Regions from separate parts of the Arhodomonas sp. KWT2 genome, predicted to be linked through region 2. Evidence: riboswitches for the same ligand, from Rfam matches in the RefSeq annotation. Region 2 holds a riboswitch; the other holds the start of a gene.
The links. Region 2 has a riboswitch for thiamine pyrophosphate ahead of thiC (phosphomethylpyrimidine synthase ThiC). Riboswitches for the same ligand answer to the same signal wherever they lie in the genome.

Region 1 (7,079 bases), on a different contig from region 2:
CAGCGTGCGGCCACCTGTCCGCGCCAGCCGTAGTGCCAGCGCCCCAGCAGCAGCATCGCGAACAGGGCCCAGGCGAGCATGGTGAGCACGGTCTTGTGCACCAGGTGCTGGGCGAAGAGGTCCTGGACGAAGAACCAGCCGGTGGCGAGCGATGCCGTGAGCAGCACGAAGCCCACGCGGAGCATGGTGAACAGCAGCGCGTCCATGTCCTGCAGGGCGGGGAGCAGCCGCAGGAAACCGCCGGGGTGGCGGTTACGGAGCTGGTGCTCCTGGACCGCCAGCACCACGGACTGGGCGGCGGCGATCCCGAGTACGCTGTAGGCGATCACCGAGAGCAGCACGTGGCTGTCGACCCCGGCGAAGCCCACCGGGTTGGTCGTATGGGCCACGCCGAAGAAGTACTGCGTCAGCACCGCGGCGGCGCTGACCGGGAAGACGAGCACGCCGAGGCTCTCCACCGGCTCGCGCACGGCGGCGAGCACCAGCAGCGCCGCCATCACCCAGCCGATCAGCGCCCCGGCGTTGAACAGCCGCAGATCCAGGCCGTTGCTCTGCCAGATGGTCTGGCTGAGGATGACGGCGTGCAGGGCCACGCCGGCCACTGCGAGCGCGATAGCGGCCTGGCGGGTGCCTTCGCGGGCCGGGAGCCGCCGTGTGAGGCGCAGCACGAGGACCACGGTGGCCGCCAGGTAGAGGGCGATGACGGTGATAGTCAGTAAGGGGTGAATCATTCGCGCCGGTGTGCGCTCCTTGAGTTGGCGTCGATCATCGCACACCTTGCTCCGGGCTTCGAGTCCCGGACACGGTCCTCGCCCCGGCATCGCCCCGACCGTTATACTAACGGGCTGTCGACGAATATCCATTGGAGCGCGCCATGTTCAGCAGTCTCAGCGAACGGCTCGAGGGCATCAGCAAGCGCCTGCGCGGCCAGGGGCGGTTAACGGAGGACAACATCCGCGACACCCTCCGCGAGGTGCGCATGGCGCTGCTCGAGGCGGATGTCGCGCTGCCGGTGGTCAAGTCCTTCGTCAACGACGTCCGTGAGCGTGCCCTCGGCTCGGAGGTGATGAAGAGCCTCTCGCCGGGGCAGGCCTTCGTGAAGATCGTGCGCGACGAGCTCGTGCGCGTGATGGGCGAGGAGAACACCGGCCTGGACCTGGCCACCCGCCCGCCCGCAGTGGTCCTGGTGGCGGGGCTGCAGGGCTCCGGCAAGACCACCAGTATCGCCAAGCTCGGGCGCTGGCTCGCCGAGCGTGAGAAAAAGAAGGTCCTCACCGTATCCCTGGACGTCTACCGTCCCGCCGCCATCGATCAGCTCGAGCGCCTCGCCGGCGAGGTGGGCGTGGATTTCCAGCCCACCCAGACCAGCGACGACCCGGTGACCGCGGCCGAGGCGGCCGTGGACCGTGCCCGGCGCGAGTACTACGACGTCCTGCTGGTCGACACCGCCGGCCGGCTGCACGTCGACGAGACGATGATGGACGAGGTCAAGCGCGTGCACGGCGCCCTCGATCCGGTGGAGACGCTGTTCGTCGTCGACAGCATGACCGGCCAGGACGCCGTCAACACCGCCAAGGCGTTCGACGAGGCGCTGCCCCTCACCGGTGTGGTCCTCACCAAGACCGACGGCGACGCCCGCGGCGGTGCGGCGCTGTCGATCCGCTACATCACCGGCAAGCCCATCAAGTTCCTCGGTGTCGGCGAGAAGACCGACGCCCTCGAGCCCTTCCACCCGGACCGGGTGGCCTCCCGCATCCTCGGCATGGGCGACGTGCTCAGCCTCGTCGAGGAGGTCGAGCGCTCGGTGGACAAGAGCGAAGCCGAGAAGATGGCTTCCAAGCTCAAGAAGGGCAAGGGCTTCGATCTCGACGACCTGCGCAAGCAGATGCAGCAGATCAACAAGATGGGCGGCATGGGCGGGTTGATGGACAAGCTCCCCGGCATGGGCAAGCTCACCGAGCAGATGCAGGACCAGGTCGGTGAGAAGCAGATCCGTCGCCAGATCGCGATCATCGACTCCATGACCCCGCGCGAGCGGCGCCGCCCCGACATCATCAGCGGCTCGCGCAAGCGCCGCATCGCTCGCGGCAGCGGGCTGCAGGTGCAGGACGTCAACCGCCTGCTCAAGCAGCACAAGCAGATGCAGAAGATGATGAAGCAGATGAAGAAGGGCGGGATGCAGAAGATGATGCGCCAGTTCGGCGGCGGCGGAGGCGGCGGCTTTCCACCGGGGGGCGGCGGCATGCCGCCCGGCGGCCCGTCCGGTTTCCTGCGGTGATGCCCCGTCGGGGCGGTTTTACATCGGCGCGGTTTCAAGTAGACTTGCGCGTTTTACATCGGTAGCCCAGTTCTGTTTGCCGATCACAGGGGATTAACGAACACGATGGTAACCATTCGTCTAGCTCGCACTGGCGCGAAGAAGCGGCCCTTCTACCACCTGATCGTTACCGACAGCCGCAACCCGCGGGACGGTCGGTTCATCGAGCGCCTCGGGTTCTATAACCCGGTCGCGACCGGTCAGGAAGTCTCGCTCAAGCTCGAGCTCGAGCGTGTCGACCACTGGCTCGAGCGTGGCGCCCGTCCGACCGAGAGTGCCGAGGGGCTGATCCGCAAGGCGCGCAAGGGCGCGGCCGCGGAGGCGTAACGACCCGGGAGGCGGCTGGTGCAGCGTGGCGCGCAGGATGACCCGCCCGTGGTGCTGGGCGAGATCGTGGGCGTTCACGGTGTGCAGGGCTGGGTCAAGGTGTATTCCTGGACCCGGCCGATGGATAACATCCTCGGCTTCACCGAGTGGCAGCTGCTCGACGATGCCGGCGCCGCGCGTACTCTGAAGCTGCGTTCGGGCCGGCAACAGGGCAAGGGCCTGATCGCGCATCTGGAGGGCGTCGAAGACCGCGATGCGGCGCGGGCGCTCATCGGGCGACAGATCGCCGTGCCCCGCTCGGCGCTGCCGCCGGCGGAAGAGGGTGAGTACTACTGGCACGACCTCGTCGGGCTCGAGGTCGTCAACCGCGAGGGCGTGGTCCTCGGCCGTGTCAGGCGGCTGATGGAGACCGGGGCGAACGACGTGATGGTCGTGGCCGGCGAGCGCGAGCGGCTGATCCCGTTCGTCGTCGACGTCTTCGTCCTCGACGTCGATCTCGGCGCGGGGCGCCTGGAGGTCGACTGGGACCCGGAAGACTGACGGTGCGCTTCGATGTCGTCACGATCTTCCCGGAGATGCTCCGGGCGATCACGGAATCCGGGGTGACCCGGCGCGCGGTGGAGCGCGGGCTGATCGAGATCGCCCCGCAGGACCCGCGGGACTACACGACGGACCGCCACCGCACGGTGGACGACCGGCCCTACGGCGGCGGTCCCGGCATGGTCATGAAGGTCCAGCCGTTGCGCGACGCGATACACGCGGCGCGTTCGGCGGTGCCGACGCCGGCGACGGTGGTCTATCTCAGCCCTCAGGGCCGGCCGCTGGACCAGGCGACGGTGAGCGAGCTGGCGCGGCTGCCGCGGCTCATTCTGCTGTGCGGCCGCTACGAGGGTGTGGACGAGCGCCTGATCGCCGCGGAGGTGGATCGCGAGATCTCGGTCGGGGATTTCGTGGTCAGTGGCGGCGAGCTGCCGGCGATGATGCTCATCGATGCGGTGAGCCGGCTGGTGCCCGGGGTGCTCGGGCATGTGGATTCCGCCGAGGAGGATTCCTTCACGGCGGGATTGCTGGACTGCCCGCACTATACGCGTCCGGAGTCCATCGACGGGCGCGACGTGCCGGCGGTGCTGCTCGGCGGCGATCACCAGGCGGTGGCGCGCTGGCGGCGCAAGCAGGCGTTGGGACGGACTTGGCTGCGGCGCCCTGAGCTGCTGTCCGGGCGGGAGCTGGACGGCGACGCGCAGGCGCTACTGGAAGAATTCATCGAGGAGTACCGAGGGGACTCGGAACGCTAGGGGTTTGTGGTCATGAGCAACATCATCAAAGAGCTTGAGCGGGAACAGATCGAAAAGTCCGGGCGCAGCCTCGACGCGTTCGCACCCGGTGACACCGTGCTGGTGAACGTCTGGGTCAAGGAGGGCAACCGCGAGCGTGTGCAGCCCTTCGAGGGCGTGGTCATCGCCAAGCGCAACCGCGGCGTGAACTCCGCGTTCACCGTGCGCAAGACCTCCCACGGCGAGGGCGTCGAGCGCGTCTTCCCGCTGCACAGCCCGGTGATCGAGAGCATCAAGGTCAAGCGCAAGGGCGACGTGCGCCGCGCCAAGCTCTACTATCTCCGCGATCGTCAGGGCAAGGCCGCCCGCATCAAGGAGAAGATCCGCACCAAGGGTGCGAAGCAGGGCGCCTGAGGCGCAACGCCCGTCCGTGTCCCCCGCGCCGGGGGGCGCGCGAGCGTGACGAAGGCCATCGGCACCCCGTGCCGGTGGCCTTTTTCGTGGCACCGCCGGATTTGCCATCGGCGCGGCTGCGCGCGAGAATCACCGACTCACCACAATCCGACCGTCGCCAGGGGAGTCCGTCACGGACTGAGAGTGCGCGCCGCGCAGACCCTGGAACCTGATCCGGATCATACCGGCGGAGGTAGCGCGACATGTACCTGACCCTTGCCACGCTCGGCGTGGCCCTCATCGCCTTTACCTGGATCGGCCTGCGTGCCCGTGCCACCTCGGCCGGGCTGGACGACTACGTCACCGCCCGCAACAGCCAGGGCGCGACCGTGCTGGGCCTGTCCTTCCTCGCCTCCGGCATGGGGGCATGGATCCTTTTCGCCCCGCCGGAGGTGGGCGCCTTCGTGGGGCCGGTGGCCCTCGCCGGCTATGCCGTCGGTGCCGCGCTGCCGTTCCTGGTCTTCGCGCTCTGCGGCCCGGCGATCCGGTCCCGGGTGCCCCAGGGGCGCAGCATCGGCGACTTCGCGGAGGCCTGTTACGGGACGGCGGTGCGGCGCTGGGTGGCGCTGATCTCCGTGCTCTACATGCTGTGCTTCCTCGCCGCGGAACTCACCGCCATCGGCGCGATCACCGCGCTGCTGTCGGATCTGGACGGCGGCGTGGTCGTGGTAGCCGTGGCGGTGGCGACCCTCGCCTACACCGCCGCCGGCGGACTGCGCGCGAGCCTGGAGACGGACCGCTGGCAGGCCTGGCTGCTGCTTGCCTTATTGGCCCTGGTGACCGGTGTCGCCCTGGGCGGGACGGGACGGCCGCCGGCGGCGTCGGCGATGCCCTCGGTGCCGCTGGCGGACGGCCTGGCGGTGGCACTGGCGCTGGTGCTCGCGGTGACCGCCGCCAACCTCTTCCACCAGGGCTACTGGCAGCGGGTCTGGGCCGCTCGGGACGCGCGTGTGCTCGGGCGCGGGGCGCTCCTCGGGGCCGGCACCACCGTCGTGGTGGTCGCGGTGATCGGTGCCCTGGGCATCGTCGCGGCGATGACCGGACTGTCCCTCGGCGATCCGCCGATCCCTTTCTTCGCGCTGCTCAATGCCGCCCCCGCATGGGTGACCCTGCCGGCGCTGGTCCTGGCGGTCACGCTGGTGGCGTCGTCCGTGGACACGCTGCAGAACGGCATCGCCTCGCTGGCGGTCACCGAGGCCCGCGGCCTGTCGCTCGGTGCGGCCCGCTGGGTGACCGTGGTGCTGATGGTGCCGGTGGTGGCCGTCGCGTTGCAGGGCCTGTCCGTGCTGCGACTGTTCCTCATCGCCGACCTGCTGTGCGCGACCACGGTGGTGCCGGTGCTCATGGGACTGTGGCGGCGGACCACGCCGGCCGCCGCGGTGGCCGGCACCGCCGCCGGTCTCGCGGGTTCCATTGTGCCGGGCTGGTGGCAGGGTGGCGGTCCCGTCGCCGGCCTCCATGCGGCCTCGTTCCCCGGTGGGGCGCCGACCCTGGGGCCTTTCGCCGGGGCGATGATCGCCTCTACGGCGGTCTGCCTGCTGGTGGCACTGCTCGTGCCCGGACGCGAGGCCGTCGCCCGGGCCTGAATGGTTCCGTGGCCGCCTTTCCGGGCGGCGGTTAGAATGGCGGTTTTTTCGACGGGGGAGTGCCCATGGCGGAGAAGACGGCCTACACGGTGGTGGACATGCACACGGCGGGCGAGCCGGTGCGTATCTTCACGGGCGGGTTGCCCGAGCTGGCCGGCGAGACCCTGCTCGATCGCCGGCGCGACGCGATGGATCACCACGACCACGTGCGCCGGCGCCTGATGCTGGAGCCCCGCGGGCATGCCGACATGTACGGCGTGTGGCCGACGCGGGCGAGCCATCCGGATGCCGCCATGGCGGTGCTGTTCACCCACAACGAGGGCTATAGCACCATGTGCGGGCACGCCACCATCGCCCTGGGTCGGTATGCGGTGGACCAGGGGCTGGTGACCCTGGGTCCGGACGGCGCCGACTTCGTGCTGGAGTGCCCCTGCGGGCCGGTCACCGTGCATGTGCACGCGGACGCCGATGGTGCCCCGGGGGACGTGAGCTTCGACAGCGTGCCGGCCTTCGCCAGCCACCTGGACGCCGACGTGACCGTGCCGGAGTACGGCCGTATCGCCGTGGACGTCGCCTATGGCGGGGCGTTCTACGTGATCGTGCCCGCCTCGCGGCTGGGGCTCGATCTCTTCGCCACCCCCTACGAGCAGCTGCTCCACGCCGCCCGCGCCATGACCGCTGCGGCCCGCGAGCAGCTCAGCGTGAGCCATCCGGACGCCGACGACCTCGGTTTCATCTACGGCACCATTCTCACCGACGACGTCCCGCCGAGCAGCGAGGCACCGAGCCACAACGTGTGCATCTTCGGCGGCGGGCAGGTGGATCGCAGCCCCACCGGCTCCGGCGTCACCGCGCGGCTCGCGCTCGCCCACGCCCGCGGGCTGATCGAGCCGGGACAGACGCGGACGTTCCGCGGCATCGCCGGGGTGGACTTCACCGCCGCGGTGCGCGGGGCCGCCGCCGACGGCAGCGTGGTCGTCACCGTGGGTGGCCGCGGCCACTACGTCGGTGAGGCGCGGTTCGTGGTCGAGGCCGGCGACCCGCTGGCCGACGGCGTCGCCCTGCCGGACGAGCTGTGGGGGCGGCGCTGAGCGCGCCCCCACTCATCCCTTGAGGGCCTCC
Region 2 (7,079 bases):
CCTGCACGGCGAGGTTGGCGGTCTCGCCGGTCTCCTCCATGAGCCGGTGGAGGTACGGGCGGGCGACGGCGACGTAGTCGCGGGCGCTGATGAAGCCGTTGCCGACGATGAAGGCGCGCACGCCCACGTGCCACAGCCCGAGCTCCTCGTCCTGCTGGACGAACTGCATCTGCTCCAGGGTGTGGAGCAGGCGGTGGGTGGTGGAGGGCGCCAGCCCGGCCATCTGCGAGACCTCGGAGAGCGTCAGCCCGTGGCCGGCGCCGGAGAGGGCTTCGAGGATGCTCAGGCCGCGGGTCAGGGACTGGCTCTGTGCGGCGCTTCGCCCGCTGGTGCGTGGCCGGCCGGTGGATCGTGTTTGTCGTTCCGCCAACGTCGTTCCCCGTGGAAGGATTTTCCACAATTGTATGCCATCGGGATGGCGGTGTGGGAGGCGGCGGCCGCCCCGGCGGGGGCGGCCGCACAGCGGTCAGCGGCGATGGTAGATCGCGCCGCCCTGTTCGCGGAAGGTCTGCGCCTTCTCGGCGAGCCCCGTCTCCAGGGCGCTGTCGGCGTCCAGGCCGCGCTCGCGGGCGAACGCCTGGACCTCCTGGGAGATGGCCATGGAGCAGAACTTCGGCCCGCACATGGAGCAGAAGTGGGCGACCTTGTGCGCCTGCTTGGGCAGGGTGGCGTCATGGAACTCCCGGGCGCGCTCCGGATCCAGCCCGAGGTTGAACTGGTCGTCCCAGCGGAACTCGAACCGTGCCTTGGACAGGGCGTTGTCGCGGATCTGTGCCGCCGGATGGCCCTTGGCGAGGTCCGCGGCATGGGCGGCGATGCGGTAGGTGACGATGCCCTCGCGGACGTCGTGCTTGTCCGGCAGCCCCAGGTGCTCCTTGGGGGTGACGTAGCAGAGCATCGCGGTGCCTTCCCAGGCGATGTTGGCCGCCCCGAGCGCGGAGGTGATGTGGTCGTAGCCGGGGGCAATGTCCGTGGCCAGCGGCCCCAGGGTGTAGAACGGCGCCTCGTGGCAGTGGCGCAGCTGCTCGCCCATGTTCTCGCGGATGCGGTGCAGCGGCACGTGACCCGGACCCTCGATCATCACCTGGGCATCGTGGCGCCAGGCGACGTCGGTGAGCTCGCCCAGGGTGCGCAGCTCCGCCATCTGGGCGTCGTCGTTGGCGTCGGCGATGGAGCCGGGGCGCAGGCCGTCGCCCAGTGAGAAGGCCACGTCGTAGGCCTTCATGATCTCGCAGATCTCCTCGAAGCGTTCGTAGAGGAAGGACTCCCGGTGGTGGGCCAGGCACCACTTGGCCATGATCGAGCCGCCGCGGGAGACGATGCCCGTGAGCCGGTCCACGGTCAGGGGGACGAAGGGCAGGCGCACGCCGGCGTGGATGGTGAAGTAGTCCACGCCCTGCTCGGCCTGCTCGATGAGGGTGTCCCGGAAGATCTCCCAGGTCAGGGCCTCGGCCTCGCCGTCGACCTTCTCCAGGGCCTGGTAGATGGGTACCGTGCCGACAGGCACCGGCGAGTTGCGGATCACCCACTCCCGCGTCTCGTGGATGTCCCGGCCGGTGGACAGGTCCATGATCGTGTCCGCCCCCCAGCGGGTGGCCCAGACCATCTTCTCCACCTCCTCGCCGATGGAGGAGGTCACCGCCGAGTTGCCCATGTTGGCGTTGACCTTCACCCTGAAGTTGCGGCCGATGATCATGGGCTCGCTCTCCGGGTGGTTGATGTTCGCCGGGATGATGGCCCGGCCCCGGGCCACCTCGTCGCGCACGAACTCCGGCGTGATGGTCTCCGGCAGGCTCGCGCCCCGGGGCTCGCCCGGGTGGCGGCGGCCCAGGGCGGGATCGTCGCGACTGGCCTCCAGGCGCTGGTTCTCGCGCACGGCGACGAATTCCATCTCCGGGGTGACGATGCCCCGCCGTGCGTAGTGCATCTGGGTGACGTTGGCGCCGCTGCGCGCCCGCCGCGGGGTACGTTCCGCGGGGAAGCGCCAGGTCGTCGTGCCGGCGTCGGCACGCCGCTCGCGGCCGTAGCGCGAGCTCAGATCGTCGAGGCGCTCGCTGTCGCCGCGCTCGGCGATCCAGTCCGCGCGTAGCGGTGCCAGACCCGCGCACAGGTCGATGGCGGCGGCCGGGTCGGTGTACGGGCCGGAGGTGTCGTAGACCGCCAGCGGCGGGTTGGGTTCGGGCCCGTTGCGGGTGGGCGTGTCCGCCTGCACGATCTCGCGCATGGGCACGCGCACGTCCGCACGGCGACCGCTGACGTGGATGCGCCGGGACCCCGGGAACGGCCGGGTCACGGCCTCGCCGAGGGCGGCCGCGGTGCCGCGGATATCGGTATCGGTGTCGTTCATGATGTGTCGCCTCTGCTCGCAGATAGTGAAAAGGCGACGAAAAGGGGGGAGGGAAGGTTGCACGTCCGCGATGACGGCGGACGCCGGCCGGTGGCCGGTGATGTGCAAAGCTCCCTGCGCCGGTACGAACCGGATCAGGTTCCAAGGGACTCTCTCAGCCCGGCATGCGTCGTCGCACCCGGGCACCCCCGCTTCTTCGTCCAGTAACGTCCCCGGCGCGGCCGGGGACTGTCACCGAGACTAGAACCGGCGTGTCTGCCGGTCAAATGCGGGTTTGATCTGGATCAATGCCCCTGTCGCCCCGTTGCGATGTGATCGTCCGGTCATGTTTTGAACGAGCGGAGGCAGTCATGGCCGTAGTCACGAACCAGTCCTGGGATCACCTCGAGTGCCCGGCATGTGCGGCGTGGCAGGTGGTGCCCCGTGGCGCGGCGGTGTCGCTGGAATGCCGCTGCGGCCGGCCGGATCCGGCGGCGCATCTGCGCCGGCCCGCGACCGGCTACGAGGTAATGCTTGCGAGTCAGCGCCGGTCGCTGTTGACCGTCCACGAGCCCGTGCCCGCGGGCGAGGGCCTGCGCGAGGCGGCCTGACCCGTTACCCGGTCCGGCGGGACCCTGCGCTACACTGGCGGTCCATTGCGGACCGCCGGTGAGTTCCCATGCCCCGTTTCGCCGCCAATCTGTCGATGCTGTTCACGGAGCGCCCATTCCCGGCGCGTTTCGAGGCTGCCGCCGCCGCGGGGTTCCGTGGTGTCGAGTGCCATTTCCCCTACGACTATCCGGCGCCGGTGCTCGCCGGCGCCCTGGCGGACAGCGGTCTGAGCCAGGTGCTGTTCAATCTGCCCGCCGGGGACTGGGCCGCCGGCGAGCGCGGGATCGCCTGCCATCCGGACCGCCGGGATGAGTTCCGGGCCGGCGTGGATACCGCGATCCACTACGCTCGCGCGCTGGCGTGCCCGCGGGTGAACTGCCTCGCCGGGCGGCTCCCCGGGGACGTCTCTGCGGAGTGCGCGCGGGAGTGCCTGGTCGACAACCTGCGCTATGCCGCGCCGAGGCTTGCCGACGCCGGCGTGCAGCTGCTCGTCGAGCCGATCAACACCCGCGACGTGCCGGGCTTCTTCCTCTGCCGCTCCGACCAGGCCCTCGGAGTGATGGACGATGCCGGCGTCGCCAATCTCGCGTTGCAGTACGACGTCTACCACATGCAGGTGATGGAGGGGGACCTGGTGCGGCATATCGAGTCCGCGTTCTCCCGCATCGGCCACGTCCAGGTCGCGGACAACCCGGGCCGCCACGAGCCGGGCACCGGGGAGATACATTACCCCTTCGTGTTCGAGCGACTGGACGCGCTCGGCTACGACGGCTGGGTCAGCGCCGAGTACGTGCCCCGCAGCGGTACCGCGGCCGGACTCGGCTGGCTGATGCCCTACCTCCGGGGGTAGGGCGGCGGGTCAGCGCCGGAGGATCTCGGCGAGGTCCACCGGGCGCTCCTCGTCGCTGAGCGCGAGCCGGGATTCCAGGGTGGAGAGGTGCTGGCGCACCAGCGTGGCCGCCTCGTCGCCGCGGCCCTCGGCCAGGCAGCGCACCAGCTCCTGGTGGTCGTCACCGAGGTAGCAGGCGCTCATCCCGGGGGCCTTGTACAGCGCGATCACGATCGAGGTGCGGATCACCAGCTCCCGGAGCATGCGGCCGAGCACCTCGTTAGGCGCGTTGTCCGCCAGGCACAGGTGGAAGGCCATGGAGTGGTGGACCCGGTCCTCCTGGCGGTCGCCGGTGTGGGCGGCGTGCTCGTCGCGGATGATCCGCTCGAGCCGCTCACGGGCATTGCCGCTGAGGCGGCCGGCGAGCTGGCGGGCCACCTCGCCCTCGACCAGCCGCCGGGCGTCGAAGATCTGCCGGGTCTCCTCGACGCTCGGGTGGGCGACCAGCGCCATCTGGTTGGGGCGGCGTACGATGATCTGGTCGGCCGTCAGGCGCGAGAGGGCCTTGCGGACCACCGAGCGGCTGACGCCGAAGAGCTCGCCGAGGGTGATCTCGGGCAGTCGTGTACCCGGTGGCAGCCGCTGGGTCAGCACCGCCTCGTAGATGGCGTCGTAGATGGCGTCGTCGGATGCGCGACGCCCGCGTCCGGGCGTTTCGAGGCCCGCCTGCTCCAGCGGTCGTGGCTCGCGTTGCTGCGCCATGGTCTCCTGCCGCGTCGGGATGTTTAGGGGTTACGGATACCGCTCGAATGTATCGGTTACCCCCGGGCCTCGCAAACGGTGGCGGCGCTCACGCGTGCGCCGCGATCCGCCGGGCGATGTCGTTGTGCCGGCGAACCAGTGCCGGGAGATCCACGTCCGTGAGCGCACCGTCGCGGCCCCGGAGCCGACCGTTGATCAGGCTGAGTGCGACCTGCGGCGGGCGGCAGAACACGAGCGCGGCGAGCGGGTCGTGGACCGCGCCGCCGGCGAGCGGCAGGGTGTCGAGTCGGTAGCCGACGATATCCGCGGCCATGCCGGGGGCAAGGCGGCCGATGTCATTGCGGCCGAGCACTGCGGCGCCGCCGCGGGTGGCGAGGCTCAGTGCCTCCACGGCGCCCATGGCGTCGGGACCGTCCACGAGGCGGTGCAGCAGCATCGTCTGCCGTGCCTCGCCGAGCATGTCCGAGCCGTCGTTCGATGCGGAGCCGTCCACCCCCAGACCGACACGGGCCCCGGCCCGGCGGAGGGCGCGCACCGGGGCGGCGCCCGAGCCCAGGCGCATGTTGGAGCTCGGGCAGTGCGCCACGCCGCAGCGGTGTGCGCCGAGGCGCCGGACCTCGTCGTCTTCCGGGTGCACCATGTGGGCGAACCAGACGTCCTCGCCGCACCAGCCCAGGTCCTCGGCGTATTCCACCGGGGTGCGGCCGAAGCGCTCGAGGCAGTAGGCCGTCTCGTCGCGGGTCTCGGCGAGGTGGGTGTGGCAGTGCACGCCGTAGTGCCGGGCCATCTCCAGGCTCTCGCGCATCAGCGTCTGCGATACGGAGAAGGGCGAGCACGGTGCCAGGGCGATGCGGGTCATCGCATAGTCCGCGTCGTCGTGATGGGTCTCGATCACCCGCTGGCTGTCGGCGAGGATCGCGGCCTCGGACTCGACCACCGAGTCCGGCGGCAGGCCGCCGTCCGATTCGCCCACCGACATGGACCCGCGCCCGGCATGGAAGCGCAGGCCCATCTCTCGCGCGGCGTGGACCTGGTCGTCCAGGCGGGCGCCGTTGGGCCAGAGATAGGTGTGGTCGGCGGCGGTGGTGCAGCCGGAGAGCATGAGCTCGGCCGCCGCGATCCGCGTGCTCACGTCCATCGCCTCCGGATCCAGGCGTGCCCACACCGGGTAGTGGCTCACGAGCCAGTTGAACAGCCCCGCGTCCTGCCCCGCCGGCAGGTTCCGGGTCAGGGTCTGGTAGAAGTGGTGATGGGTGTTCACCAGCCCGGGGATGAGGATGTGCCCGCGGGCGTCGATCACCCGGTCGGCATCGGTGCCGATGCGCGCCGCGGGTCCCACCGCGGCGATGCGGTTGTCCTCGATACGGATGCTGGCGTCGTGGAGCACGCCGCCGTCGTCGCCTTCCATGGTCGCGACGGCCGCGGCGTTGTCGAGGATCAGGCTCGTCATGCCGCTGTCACTCCTTGTTTCGCTCGATCCACGCGCCGAGGGCGGCACGCTCCTCGTCGGTGATGCCGGTGATGTTGCCGAGCGGCATGTAGTGGCTGTCGACGGCGACGCGCTTGATATCCGCGCGGTGTTTGCGGATCTGTGCGGCGGTCTCCAGCACGATGCCGGCGGGCGGGCTGGCGTATCCCGAGAATGAGGGCTCCGGGGCGTGGCAGGTGGTGCAGCGTTCGTCGATGATCGTGTGCACCTGCTCGAAGCTGACCTCGCTCACTGTCCCGCCGGTCCCGTCGCCCGTCAGCATCGAGCGGACCGGCGGGCTCAGAACGGCGACTACCGCGGCGAAGGCCAGCGCGCTCGCGGGCAGTATGAACTGCTTCGCCGCACCGGGCCGGTGACGGATGTTGAAGTAGTGGCGCACGGCCACGCTGATGATCGATACCGCCGCCAGGATCGCCCAGTTCCATGCCGCCGCGTAGGTGCCGGGGAAGTGGTTGCTGATCATGATGAACAGTACCGGCAGGGTGAGGTAGTTGTTATGGCGGCTGCGCAGCAGGCCGTTCTTGCCATAGCGCGGATCCGGCGAGCGGCCTTCCTCCATGGCCCGCACAAGCTCCTTCTGTGAGGGGATGATGACGAAGAACACGTTCGCCACCATGCAGGTGCCGATGGCGGCGCCCACGTGGATGTAGGCGGCGCGGCCGCTGAACACGGTGCTCAGCCCCCACGCCAGGAGCACGATGAGTACGGTGATCAGCGCCGCGAGCAGCCGCGGGCGCTCGCCCAGCCACCGGCAGAGGCCGTCGTAGACAAGCCAGGCGGCCACCAGCGTGGCGATGCCAATGGCCACCGCCTGCCAGGGCTGGAGGGCGGCGACCGCCGGATTGACCATCATCGTCTGTGCGTTGAGGTAGTAGACGATGATCAGCAGGGTGAAACCGCTGATCCAGGTGAAGTAGGCCTCCCACTTGAACCAGTGCAGGGTCTCGGGCAGCTGCGGCGGTGCCACCGCGTACTTCTCGACGAAGTAGAAGCCGCCGCCGTGCACGGCCCAGAGATTGCCGGCGATCCCCGCGGGCTTGCCCGTGCGTTCGAGGTTGTTC

Region 1: linked by a shared signal. The riboswitch ahead of ACEZHJ_RS11470 (sodium:solute symporter) and the one ahead of thiC (phosphomethylpyrimidine synthase ThiC) in region 2 are both predicted to bind thiamine pyrophosphate.

What each region holds. Positions count from the first base shown of each region.
Region 1 covers NZ_JBHFPQ010000046.1:80,164-87,242, forward strand. The annotation lists gene ACEZHJ_RS11440 (inner membrane protein YpjD) at 1-731, opposite strand, end outside; gene ffh (signal recognition particle protein) at 875-2,278, shown strand; gene rpsP (30S ribosomal protein S16) at 2,384-2,644, shown strand; gene rimM (ribosome maturation factor RimM) at 2,660-3,184, shown strand; gene trmD (tRNA (guanosine(37)-N1)-methyltransferase TrmD) at 3,187-3,939, shown strand; gene rplS (50S ribosomal protein L19) at 3,952-4,332, shown strand; TPP riboswitch at 4,482-4,585, shown strand; gene ACEZHJ_RS11470 (sodium:solute symporter) at 4,575-5,957, shown strand; gene ACEZHJ_RS11475 (proline racemase family protein) at 6,023-7,048, shown strand; gene ald (alanine dehydrogenase) at 7,061-7,079, opposite strand, start outside.
Region 2 covers NZ_JBHFPQ010000050.1:130,902-137,980, reverse strand. The annotation lists gene ACEZHJ_RS15405 (IclR family transcriptional regulator) at 1-370, opposite strand, end outside; gene thiC (phosphomethylpyrimidine synthase ThiC) at 467-2,347, opposite strand; TPP riboswitch at 2,442-2,547, opposite strand; gene ACEZHJ_RS15395 (hypothetical protein) at 2,698-2,937, shown strand; gene hyi (hydroxypyruvate isomerase) at 3,006-3,788, shown strand; gene ACEZHJ_RS15385 (GntR family transcriptional regulator) at 3,798-4,529, opposite strand; gene ACEZHJ_RS15380 (8-oxoguanine deaminase) at 4,618-5,979, opposite strand; gene ACEZHJ_RS15375 (urate hydroxylase PuuD) at 5,987-7,079, opposite strand, start outside.